2 regions of the Stenotrophomonas sp. 3(2025) genome follow, and region 1 is predicted to be linked to the other one. Evidence: predicted binding sites of a transcription regulator. Region 1 holds the regulator's gene; the other holds the start of a gene.

Region 1 (5,671 bases):
CCGCCGCCCAGGTCGTAGACAACGATCTTGCGATCCTTGTTGTCGCCCTTGTCCAGGCCATAGGCCAGCGCGGCCGCGGTCGGCTCGTTGATGATGCGCTTGACGTCCAGGCCGGCGATGCGGCCAGCGTCCTTGGTTGCCTGGCGCTGGCTGTCGTTGAAGTAGGCCGGCACGGTGATGACCGCTTCGGTGACCTTCTCACCGAGGAAGTCCTCGGCGGTCTTCTTCATCTTCTCCAGCACCTTGGCCGAGATTTCCTGCGGTGCCATCTTCTTGGCATCGCTGGTGGCCACCCAGGCATCGCCATTGTCATGGGCCAGGATGCTGTACGGGACGTGCGCGATGTCCTTCTGCACTTCGGCGTCGGTGAACTTGCGGCCGATCAGGCGCTTCACCGCGTAGAAGGTGTTCTTCGGATTGGTCACGGCCTGGCGCTTGGCCGAGGCACCGACCAGGACTTCGCCGTCCTTGGTGTAGGCGACGATCGACGGGGTGGTGCGATCGCCTTCCGAATTTTCGATGACGCGGGCCTTGCCGCCGTCCATGATCGCCACGCACGAGTTGGTGGTGCCGAGGTCGATACCAATGATCTTGCCCATGGGGGAGACTCCTGAAGGATGTTGTTTTTGTCAGTCCGGCCGTTCGGCCGGTGGATGAATGGGATGTGGGGGAGGCTCGTGGAACATTCAAGCCATCCCCCGAACGCTGTGTTTCCGTTCGCCCAACACGTTCAGCGTCGGTCGTGCCGATGCCCCGGTCGCGGCGGGAAAACCCGCGCCAGGCCAGGCCCGGCGCCCGCGGTCAGTCGGCGGCAACCACCACCAGCGCCGGCCGCAGCAGGCGCTCGTTGAGCAGGTAGCCCTTCTGGAACACGGTCACCACGCTGCCCGGTGCGGCGCCGGGGGCAGCGACCTGGCTGATCGCCTGGTGGTGTTCGGGGTTGAACGGCTGCCCGGTCGGGTCCAGCAGCACCAGGCCGTTGTCACCAGCGACCTTCAGCAGCTGCTTGTAGGTCAGCTCCAGGCCCTCGCGAAGCGGATGGGCATCGTCGCCGGCGGCCTTGAGGCCGGCATCGAGGCTGTCGAATACCGGCAGCAGTTCGCCCAGCAGCTTCTCGTTGGCGAACTTGCGCGCCTGTTCGATGTCGCGGGCCACGCGCTTGCGCTGGTTGTCGAGGTCGGCGCGCTCACGCAGCGCTTCGGCCTTGACCTGCTCCACTTCGGCACGGAGCTGTTCGATCTGTTCGTTGACGCCCTCGGCGGCAGCTGCGTCGGCGGCGGCCTGCTGGGCGGCGATGTCTGGCTGATCTTGATTCATGTCTGGGTCCCTGGCGGTCACTCTCCGCCTCCACCCACCCTAGTGTGGGCGGGATGCTGCGTTTCAAGCGTCCGATGCACCCGGAGTTCGCCCGCCCGGCGAAAAGGCCGCGCCGAGCACATCGGCGGTGGCCTGGACCAGCGGAATCATCCGGTCGTAGGCCATCCGCTTCGGCCCGATCACGCCCAGCACGCCCAGTACCTGGCCGTTGGCGGTGTACGGCGCGGTGACCAGCGAGACGCCCTGCAGGGGTACCACGCCGGTTTCCTCGCCGATGAAGATGCGCACGCCGGGGGCCTGGATGGTCCGCTCCAGCAGCTGCAGGATCTCGCGCTTGCTGGAAAACAGCTCGAACAGCTCGCGCAGGCGCTCCAGGTCGGACAAGTCCTGCACCCCCATCAGACGCGTCTGGCCGGCCACCAGCATGTCGTCGGCCGGCGGCTGCAGGGCCTGCTCGGCCAGTTCGACGCTGTGCGCCAGCACCTGTTCCAGCTCGGAACGGGCGTCGCGCAGCTCCAGCAGCAGGCGGGTACGGATCTCGGCCAGGGGCAGCCCGGCAAAGTGGGCATTGAGGTAGTTGGCCACCTGCTCCAGCTGCCCCGGTGCGAAGTCCTGGCGGGTCTCGATCACCCGGTTCTGCACTTCATTGTCGGCAAACACCAGGATCGCCAGCACCCGGCGCCCATCCAGCGCCACGAAATCGATCTGGCGGAAGGCGAACTGCTCGCGGCGCGGCGCGCTGACCACGCCAACGAAGTGGCTCATCGCCGACAGCAGCTCCGACGCACTGCCGAGCAGCGCCTGGGTACTGCCGCCTCCGGCCAGCTCCTGACGCAGCCGGGCCAGCTCCCCTTCGCCCGGCGGCTGCATCTGCAACAGGCTGTCGACGAACACCCGGTAGCCATGCGCGGTTGGAATCCGGCCCGCCGACGTATGCGGCGAGGCCAGCAGTCCCAGGTCTTCCAGGTCACCGAGGATGTTGCGGATGGTGGCCGGACTGACCTCCAGACCGGCCACGCGCGCCAGTGTCTGCGAACCCACGGGCTCGCCATCCTGGATGTAGCGCGCGATCAGCGTGCGCAGCAGGTGCCGCGCGCGCGGGGCAAGTTGGTCGGGAGAACCGTGCATGGAATCAACCTGTGAGACAGAGACATTAGATAATGGCGGCGCATCCCCTTGGCAAGTCATTGGACGACCCCGCCGCGCGTGCTAGCGTTGCGCGGCTGCAGACACCCCCTTACCCATGCTCAGACATCTTTCAATCAAGGATTTCGCCGTCGTCCGCGCCACCGAACTGGAGTTCGGGCCGGGCATGACCGTGGTTTCAGGCGAGACCGGCGCGGGCAAGTCGCTGATGGTCGACGCCCTGGGCTTCCTGTCCGGACTGCGCGCCGACAGCGGCGTGGTCCGCCATGGCGCGGCCCGGGCCGAACTGTCGGCCGAATTCGCGCTGGACCAGCTGCAGGCCGCCCGCCAGTGGCTGGCCAGCAATGAGCTGGACGATGAAGACCAATGCCAGCTGCGCCGCGTGATCCGCGCCGACGGCGGCTCGCGCTCGTGGATCAACGGCCGCCCGGTCACCCTGGCGCAGCTGGCCGACCTCGCCGGCCTGCTGGTGGAAATCCATGGCCAGCATGAGCAGCAGGCCCTGCTGACGCGCCCGTCGCAGCTGGCCCTGCTGGACGCCTATGCCCGCAACGAAAGCGAACGCCGCCAGGTGCGCCGCGCTGCCGTCGCCTGGCAGGCGCTGGTCGATGAATCCCTGGCACTTTCGCAACAGGGCGACGTGAGTGACCGCATCGGCTTCCTCGAACACCAGCTGCGCGAACTGGACCGTGAGGATCTGGAGCCGGAGTCGATCACCGCGCTCGGCGCCAGCCATCGCCGTCAGGCGCATGCCAGCGCCCTGTTGGCCGCCTGCCAGGCAGCTTCAGACCAGCTCAACGGCGACGAAGGCCACTCGGCGCTGGACCTGCTGCAGCAGGTGCGGCATGAACTGGCCCGGGTGGCCGAACATGACCCGCGGCTGGGCGATGTCGATGCATTGATCGACAGCGCTTCCATCCAGCTGCACGAGGCCCTCGCCCTGCTCGACCGGGTGCATGACGACCTGGACGCCGATCCGGACCAGTTCGAGGAGAACGAGCGCCGCCTCGGCCGCCTGCACGACCTGGCCCGCAAGCACCGCGTGCCCATGGATGAGCTGGCTGCGCAGCGTGAGCGCATGCACGCCGAAGTGGAACAGCTGCGCGGCGCCGACGAGCGCCTGCAGCGTCTGGCCGGCGAAATTGAGAAGGCCGCAGCGGCCTGGCGTGTCGAGGCCGCAGTACTGACCACCAGCCGCCGTACCGCTGCTGCCGAGCTGTCGGCCACCACCACCGGCATCATTGCCGAGCTGGGCATGGGCGGCGGCCAGTTCCTGATCGAGCTGGAGCCGCAGGACAACGGCAAGCCGGACCCGCAGGGCGCCGAGCGCGTCGAGTTCCTGGTGGCTGCCAATGCCGGCCAGCCACCGCGTGCGCTGCGCAAGGTCGCTTCCGGTGGCGAGCTGTCACGTATTTCGCTGGCCATCGAAGTGGCCGCGCTCGACCTGGATGCAGTGCCGACCATGGTGTTCGACGAAGTCGACTCCGGCATCGGTGGCGCGGTGGCCGATATCGTCGGCCAGAAGCTGCGCGCCCTCGGCGAAAAGCGCCAGGTGCTGTGCGTGACCCATCTGCCGCAGGTTGCCTCCAAGGGCCACGCCCATTACCGGGTCAGCAAGGCACCGGTGGAAGGCATGACCCAGAGCGCGGTGGAGAAGCTCGACGCAAAGGCCCGCGAGGAAGAGCTGGCGCGCATGCTGGGTGGCGTGGAAGTGAGCAAGGAAGCCCGCGCCGCCGCGCGCAAGCTGCTGCAGGTGTAGGATCCTGCACGCCTGTTGGCGCGCGTGAATCGCGGGCATTCATCCACGCATGGCGTGGATCTACTGCAGGCCTGACGCCCGGTAGTGCCGGCCGCTGGCCGGCAACCCGACGCACGTGGACCAATACCTACCCCCGCGGCTGCGTCAGGTCGACGTTCTCCACCAGGAAATCAAGGAACGCGCGCACCCGCAGCGGCAGGTAGCCCCCCTGCCCGAGGAACACCGCGTGCACCTCTTCCAGGTCGCCCGGGTTGGCGTCCTCCAGCACCGGCAGCAACCGGCCTGCCGCGATGTCGGCCTGCACCTGGAACGCCGCCAGCCGGGCCAGGCCCAGCCCACCCAGCACCAGCTGACGCAGCGCGTCGCCATTGCTGGCGCGCGCATTTCCGCTGGGCAGTACCCGCTGCTGCTGGCCATCCTGCAGCAGCGGCCAGCCCTGCACCGACCGTGCATGGCCGATATCCAACCGGTTGTGCACCAGCAGCGCGTCGGCATTGGCCGGCAGTCCGTGTCGTGCCGCATAGGCCGGTGCCGCCACGATCATCATCCGCGTTGCTCCCAGCCGGCGCGCGACCAGACTGGAACTCTTCAACGGGCCGGCCCGCACCGCCACGTCCGTGCGCTGCTCCAGCAGATCGATCACCTCGTCGGTCAGGGTCAGGTCCACACCGACCTGCGGGTGGCGCTGCAGGAAGTCTGGCAGCAGTGGCAGCAGGAAGTGCTGGCCGAACGGCACGTTGGCATTGACCCGCAGCCGCCCGCGCGGCTCGGCGTGGGCGCTGGCACAGCGTTCGGCCTCTTCCAGATCGGCCAGCACCCGCAGGCCGCGCTCATAGAACGAACAACCCTCCGGGGTCAGCTGCAACTGGCGGGTGGAGCGCTGCAGCAGGCGCGTGCCCAGCCGCTGCTCCAGCCGCGCGACCAGCTTGCTGACCGCCGACGGCGTCATCTCAAGGCTGCGGGCGGCAGCGGAAAAGCCGCCGGTTTCGATCACCCGCACGAACACTTCCAGTTCGCCGGATCGGTTGATGTCGGTGCGTGCCATGCGATGAATCAGATTCACAGATGATTATCCATGCGCAGTCTAGTTCACAGATGACCCTGGACGCACCATGGCCGTCACCCCCACCGGGTCATTTCGATGAATCGCCTGAGCCAACTGACCGCCACCGCCCTGCTTGCCCTGTCCGGCGCCGCCACTGCGTCACCCGCCCCGCACTGGGTCGCCAGCTGGCAGGCCAGCCCGCAGCCGGTGTGGGGCAGCGATTTCCTGTTTCCTACCCTCATTCCCGGCCAACTGCAGGACCAGACCTTCCGCCAGAGCGCTCGCATCAGCCTGGGCGGGTCGCGCCTGCGGATCCGCCTGAGCAATGCCTACGGCACCCAACCTTTGCGGATCGGCGCTGCCAGCATCGCCGCCCATGCGGGGGACACGCCGCAGCCGCTGCG
Region 2 (5,671 bases), on a different contig from region 1:
TCCTGCTGCAGTTCGTGCTCGAACGGGGGCGCCTTGGCCAGGACATCGGCGCGCTGATGCAGCGGCGCGTGTTTGATCGCTTCGGCATGCCCCGCACCAGCATGATGTGGCGCGAGGATTTCGCCGCCAACCTGGCCGACGGCTGGACCGCCGATGGCACGCCCGAGCCGCATGACGAGCGCAGCCGGGTGCGGGCCGCCGGCTCGATGGATACCACCATCGCCGACATGGCCAACTTCGCGGCGGGCTATGTCCGCGGCGAAGGCCTTTCAGCGGCGATGCGGCAGGAGCTGGTACGTCCGCAGCTGCCGATCACCACGGCCAGCCAGTTTCCGACCCTGCAGGCGGAACTGCCGGTAGCGGAGCGGCGCAGGGACCTGGCAGCCGGCCTGGGCGTGGTCACCTTCCGCGGGCCGCAGGGGCCCGGCTTCTACAAGGGCGGCCACGATGACGCGGTGGGCAACACCCTGGTGTGCATCGAGCAGGGCCAGCGCTGCGTGGTGATGCTGGGCAACGATGTCCGCTCCGAGGCGGTGTTTCCGGCGCTGGTGGCGTTCGTGCTGGGCGATACCGGAGTGCCGTGGGACTGGGAGTACGGCACGCAGAAGGTGTTCGTGCGCTGACGCCATCCACGCATGGCGTGGATCTACTGGCATGGACCGATGGGCATGGATTCATTGGCATGGACCCGTAGGCATGGATTCATTGGCATGGACCCGTAGGCATGGATTCATTGGCCTGGACCCGTAGGCATGGATTCATTGGCATGGACACATGGGTATGGATACACGGGTATGGACCCATTGGCGGCAACACGCCACCCACAAAAAACCCCGCCTTGCGGCGGGGTTTTTCATTGCAGCAGTGCAGCGGACCTTAGAAGTCCATGCCGCCCATGCCACCCATGCCGCCCATGCCACCGGCGCCACCCATGGCCGGCTCGTCCTTCTTCGGAGCTTCGGCAACCATGGCTTCGGTGGTGATCATCAGGCCTGCGATCGAGGCTGCGTTCTGCAGCGCCGAACGGGTCACCTTGGTCGGGTCCAGGATGCCGAACTGCAGCATGTCACCGAACTCGCCGGTAGCGGCGTTGTAGCCGAAGCTGCCGGTGCCTTCCTTGACCTTGTTGACGATGACCGACGGCTCTTCACCGGCATTGGCAACGATTTCGCGCAGCGGGGCTTCCATCGCGCGCAGGGCGATCTGGATGCCGTGGTTCTGGTCTTCGTTGCCACCCTTCAGGCCAGCCAGTGCGGAGACCGCACGGACCAGGGCAACGCCGCCGCCCGGGACCACGCCTTCTTCAACGGCCGCACGGGTCGCGTGCAGGGCGTCGTCGACGCGATCCTTCTTTTCCTTCATTTCGATTTCGGTCGACGCGCCGACCTTGATCACTGCAACGCCACCGGCCAGCTTGGCCACGCGCTCCTGCAGCTTCTCGCGGTCGTAGTCCGAGGAGGTGTCTTCGATCTGGGTCTTGATCTGCGCAACGCGCGAATCGACCGCAGCCTTGTCACCCACGCCATCGATGATGGTGGTGTTTTCCTTGGAGACCTGCACCTTCTTGGCGCGGCCCAGGTCCTTGATGGTGGCCTTCTCCAGCGACAGGCCGACTTCCTCGGAGATCACGGTGCCGCCGGTCAGCACGGCCATGTCTTCCAGCATCGCCTTGCGACGGTCGCCGAAGCCCGGCGCCTTGACGGCCACGACCTTGACGATGCCGCGGATGGTGTTGACCACCAGGGTCGCCAGCGCTTCGCCTTCGACTTCCTCGGCAACGATCAGCAGCGGCTTGCCAGCCTTGGCGACGCCTTCCAGCACCGGCAGCAGGTCACGGACGTTGGAGATCTTCTTGTCGTGCAGCAGGATGTACGGGTCATCCAGGTCAGCGGTCTGCGACTGCTGGTTGTTGATGAAGTACGGGGACAGGTAGCCGCGGTCGAACTGCATGCCCTTGACCACGTCCAGCTCGTTGTCCAGGCCCGAGCCTTCTTCAACGGTGATCACGCCTTCCTTGCCGACTTCCTTCATCGCGTTGGCGATGATCTGGCCGATCGACTCGTCCGAGTTGGCCGAGATCGTGCCGACCTGGGCAATGGCCTTGTCGTCAGCGGTCGGCTTGGAGATGTTCTTCAGCTCGGCGACGGCGGCCACCACGGCCTTGTCGATACCGCGCTTGAGGTCCATCGGGTTCATGCCGGCAGCAACAGCCTTGGCGCCTTCGCGGATCAGGGCCTGGGCCAGCACGGTGGCGGTGGTGGTGCCGTCGCCGGCGTCGTCGTTGGTACGCGAGGCGACTTCCTTCACCATCTGCGCGCCCATGTTCTCGAACTTGTCAGCCAGTTCGATTTCCTTGGCGACGGACACGCCGTCCTTGGTGATGGTCGGGGCGCCGAAGCTCTTCTCGAGCACGACGTTGCGGCCCTTCGGGCCCAGGGTGGCCTTGACGGCATTGGCGAGAACGTTGACGCCGCGCACCATGCGCGAACGGGCGTCTTCACCGAAACGAATATCCTTGGCAGCCATTGCGTTTACCTCATTGGTAGCGCCGGGCCATGCCCGGCGGCTGGGTGTTGGAATCAGGGGATGAAGCAGGTCGCGCCGACGCTCAGCCGATGACGGCGAGCACGTCGTCTTCGCGCAGGACCTTGTACTCGACGCCTTCGCTCTTGTACGAGCTGCCGGCGTACTGGCCGTAGATGACCTTGTCACCGACCTTCAGCGACGGAGCGCGCACGTTGCCGTTGTCCAGCGGCTTGCCCGGGCCCACGGCCACGACTTCACCCTTGGTGGACTTTTCCTTGGCGGAGTCCGGGATCAGGATGCCACCGGCGGAAACTTCGTCGGCTTCGATCGGCTTGACCACAACGCGGTCGTGCAGCGGCTTGATGCTCATGTGGGACCTCTTAAGTTATTGATTGGTCTGAAAAAGTCCGGCGATGTTAGCACTCGCACCAGGCGACTGCCAGCAACGCGCGTGAAAAAGCCCGACAGGTCGGGAGCACGACAAAGATGGAGACCTCAGGAGCCCTTTCAAGGCCTGCCCCCGAAATTTTTCCCGGCGGACCGGCGGCACACCATCCCTGCGCGGACGCCTTTATAGGGATGCGTCGCGGCAAGCCAAGGGGGAATTGGCCACCATTTGGTGACCGCCGTCGCACTGTCAGATATCTGGCGTTCATTTACGACAAAGTGTCACCGGATCGGCTTTAGGGTGGCCCGGCATTCCCAATCACAAGGAGTAGTCGATGCGATTGCTGTCCCCGCTCGCCGCCGCCTGCCTGCTGGCCCTGGCTGCAGCGCCGGCCCAGGCCGAGGTCTTCATCAACGAACTGCACTACGACGACAGCACCGCTGCCGGTGACGTCGGCGAAGCCATCGAAGTGGTCGCCACCGCCGGCGAGGACCTGTCCGGCTACCGCCTGTACCTCTACAACGGCAGCAACCCGTCGGCCGCCACGGTCTACGCCAACAACGCGGTGCCGGCCGGAACCGCGGCCAGCTGCGGCAGCGCCACCCTGGCGGTGGTCACCTACCCCAGCAACGGCCTGCAGAACGGTGCCAACGACGGCATCGCCCTGGTCGACGCCAGCGGCAAGGTGGTCCAGTTCCTCAGCTACGAGGGCGCGATCACCGCTTCCGGTGGCCCCGCCGCCGGCATGACCAGCCAGAACATTCCGGTTGCCGAAACCAACAGCACCGCAGCGGGCACCTCGCTGCAGCTGACCGGCAGCGGCAGCCAGTACGCGCACTTCACCTGGGCCGAATCGGCCAGGCAGACCTTCGGCAGCTGCAACAACAACCAGACCTTCAGCGGCGGCGGCACCCCGGGCCCGAACACGCCGCCGTCGGTGTCCACCACCACGCCGGCACAGGGCAGCAGCACCTTCCCTGCCGCCGCCGACCTGGAAGTGGTGTTCAGCGAGACGGTCAACCTCGCCAGCGGCGCCTTCGCACTGACCTGCGGCACTTCGGGCAGCGTGCCGCTGACCTGGCCGGCCAGCGGCAAGAGCGTGAAGCTGTCGACCAACACCGCGCTGGTCGCCGGTGAAGCCTGCCGCTTCGACATCCGTGCCGCACGCATCACCGATGCGCAGGGTGCCCGCCCAGCGACCGACAGCCGCATCGCCTTCACCGTGGCCACCACCACCGGCAATCCGGACCCGGGCAATCCCGGCGGACCGGCCGGTTACTACTCGAAGGTCAACACCAGCAGCCCCAGCCAGCTGCGCTGCTCGCTGCACGCCACCATCAAGGGCCACACCGCGTACCCGTACAGTGGCTCGGGCACCAGCACCTGGACCATCCTGGAGATCGCCGACGAAGATCCGAACAACAGCGGCCGGATCCTCGATGCCTACCGCAACCACAGCTTCGCCAAGGTGACCGACCGTGCAGGCAGTGGCAGCGGCCTGAAGTACAACCGCGAGCACACCTGGCCGAACTCGCTGGGCTTTGCCAGCACCACCGGCGACAAGGGCCTGCCGTACGCGCCCTACACCGATACCCACATGCTGTACCTGACCGACGCACAGTGGAATGCCGACCGCGGCAACAAGCCGTTCGGCAAGTGCGATGCCAACTGCGGCGAGCGTGCCACCGAAGCCAACAACGGCCACGGCGGTGGCAGCGGTGGTTACCCGGGCAATTCGAACTGGGTACGCACACCGGATGGCAATGCCGGAACCTTCGAGGTGTGGGGCCATCGCAAGGGCGACATGGCACGGGCGGTGATGTACATGGCCATCCGCTATGAAGGTGGCAAGGATGCGGCCACCGGCCAGTCCGAACCGGACCTGGAACTGACCGACGACCGCAGCAAGATCGTCAAGACCAGCAGCTCGCCGGCCTACATGGGCCTGCTGTCGACCCTGATCGACTGGCACCTGTCCGATCCGCCGGATGCCGCCGAGCAGGCACGTAATGACGTGATCTACTCGTTCCAAGGCAACCGCAACCCGTTCATCGACCACCCCGAGTGGGCCACCCCGGGCCTGTTCACCTCGGCCAGGCCGGCCACCTGCCAGCTGGCCAACTGACCGCGCAACGCTGCGGTCCACTGCCGTCGCCGGGCCCTGCCCCGGCGACGGCCCTATACTCGACGGTCATGTCGACCGTCGATCCCGTCCTGCTGCTGTTGACCACCTGCCCGGACCGGGCCAGTGCCGAGCGCATCGCGCATGCGCTGGTCGCCGAGCACCTGGCTGCCTGCGTGACCCGCCTGGACGGCGCACAGTCGACCTACCGCTGGCAGGGTGAGGTCACCACCGACACCGAGCTGCAGCTGCTGGTGAAGACCACCGCAAGCCGTGTCGATGAAGCCATCGCCCGGATCGTCGAACTGCATCCGTATGAACTCCCGGAGTGCATCGCGGTCGAAACCCGGGCCGGCCTGCCGGCCTATCTGGACTGGATCCGGGCACAGACCCGGGAGGACACTGATTGAAGACTCTGTTTGCGCGTGGCGCCGCCTTGTGCGCTCTGTTGTGGCTTTCATTGCCGGCCTTCGCGCTGGATGAGAAGGATCTGCTGCCGGTGGACCAGGCGTTCGCGCTGACCGCCAGCGCGCCCGAGCGTGGCCAGATCCAACTGCAGTTCAAGATCGCCCCCGGCTATTACCTGTATCGCCACCGCACCACGGTGAAGGCCGATCCGGCGTTCAACGCCGCCG

What was found. Region 1 encodes HrcA, which represses chaperone genes, less so after heat shock. Its sites were predicted from a motif close to TTNGCACTCNNNNNNNNNGAGTGCNAA; they were not measured.
Region 2: the regulator HrcA is predicted to act here: its motif matches at 2,943-2,969, upstream of ACUXVE_RS11165 (co-chaperone GroES).

Annotation. Positions count from the first base shown of each region.
Region 1 is NZ_JBQOIF010000015.1:23,258-28,928, forward strand. Features, by position in the region: gene dnaK (molecular chaperone DnaK) at 1-599, opposite strand, end outside; gene grpE (nucleotide exchange factor GrpE) at 802-1,317, opposite strand; gene hrcA (heat-inducible transcriptional repressor HrcA) at 1,381-2,445, opposite strand; gene recN (DNA repair protein RecN) at 2,561-4,222, shown strand; gene ACUXVE_RS12635 (LysR family transcriptional regulator) at 4,350-5,267, opposite strand; gene ACUXVE_RS12640 (SGNH/GDSL hydrolase family protein) at 5,364-5,671, shown strand, end outside.
Region 2 is NZ_JBQOIF010000012.1:68,529-74,199, forward strand. Features, by position in the region: gene ACUXVE_RS11155 (serine hydrolase domain-containing protein) at 1-623, shown strand, start outside; gene groL (chaperonin GroEL) at 877-2,526, opposite strand; gene ACUXVE_RS11165 (co-chaperone GroES) at 2,609-2,896, opposite strand; gene ACUXVE_RS11170 (endonuclease) at 3,249-5,039, shown strand; gene cutA (divalent-cation tolerance protein CutA) at 5,108-5,446, shown strand; gene ACUXVE_RS11180 (protein-disulfide reductase DsbD domain-containing protein) at 5,443-5,671, shown strand, end outside.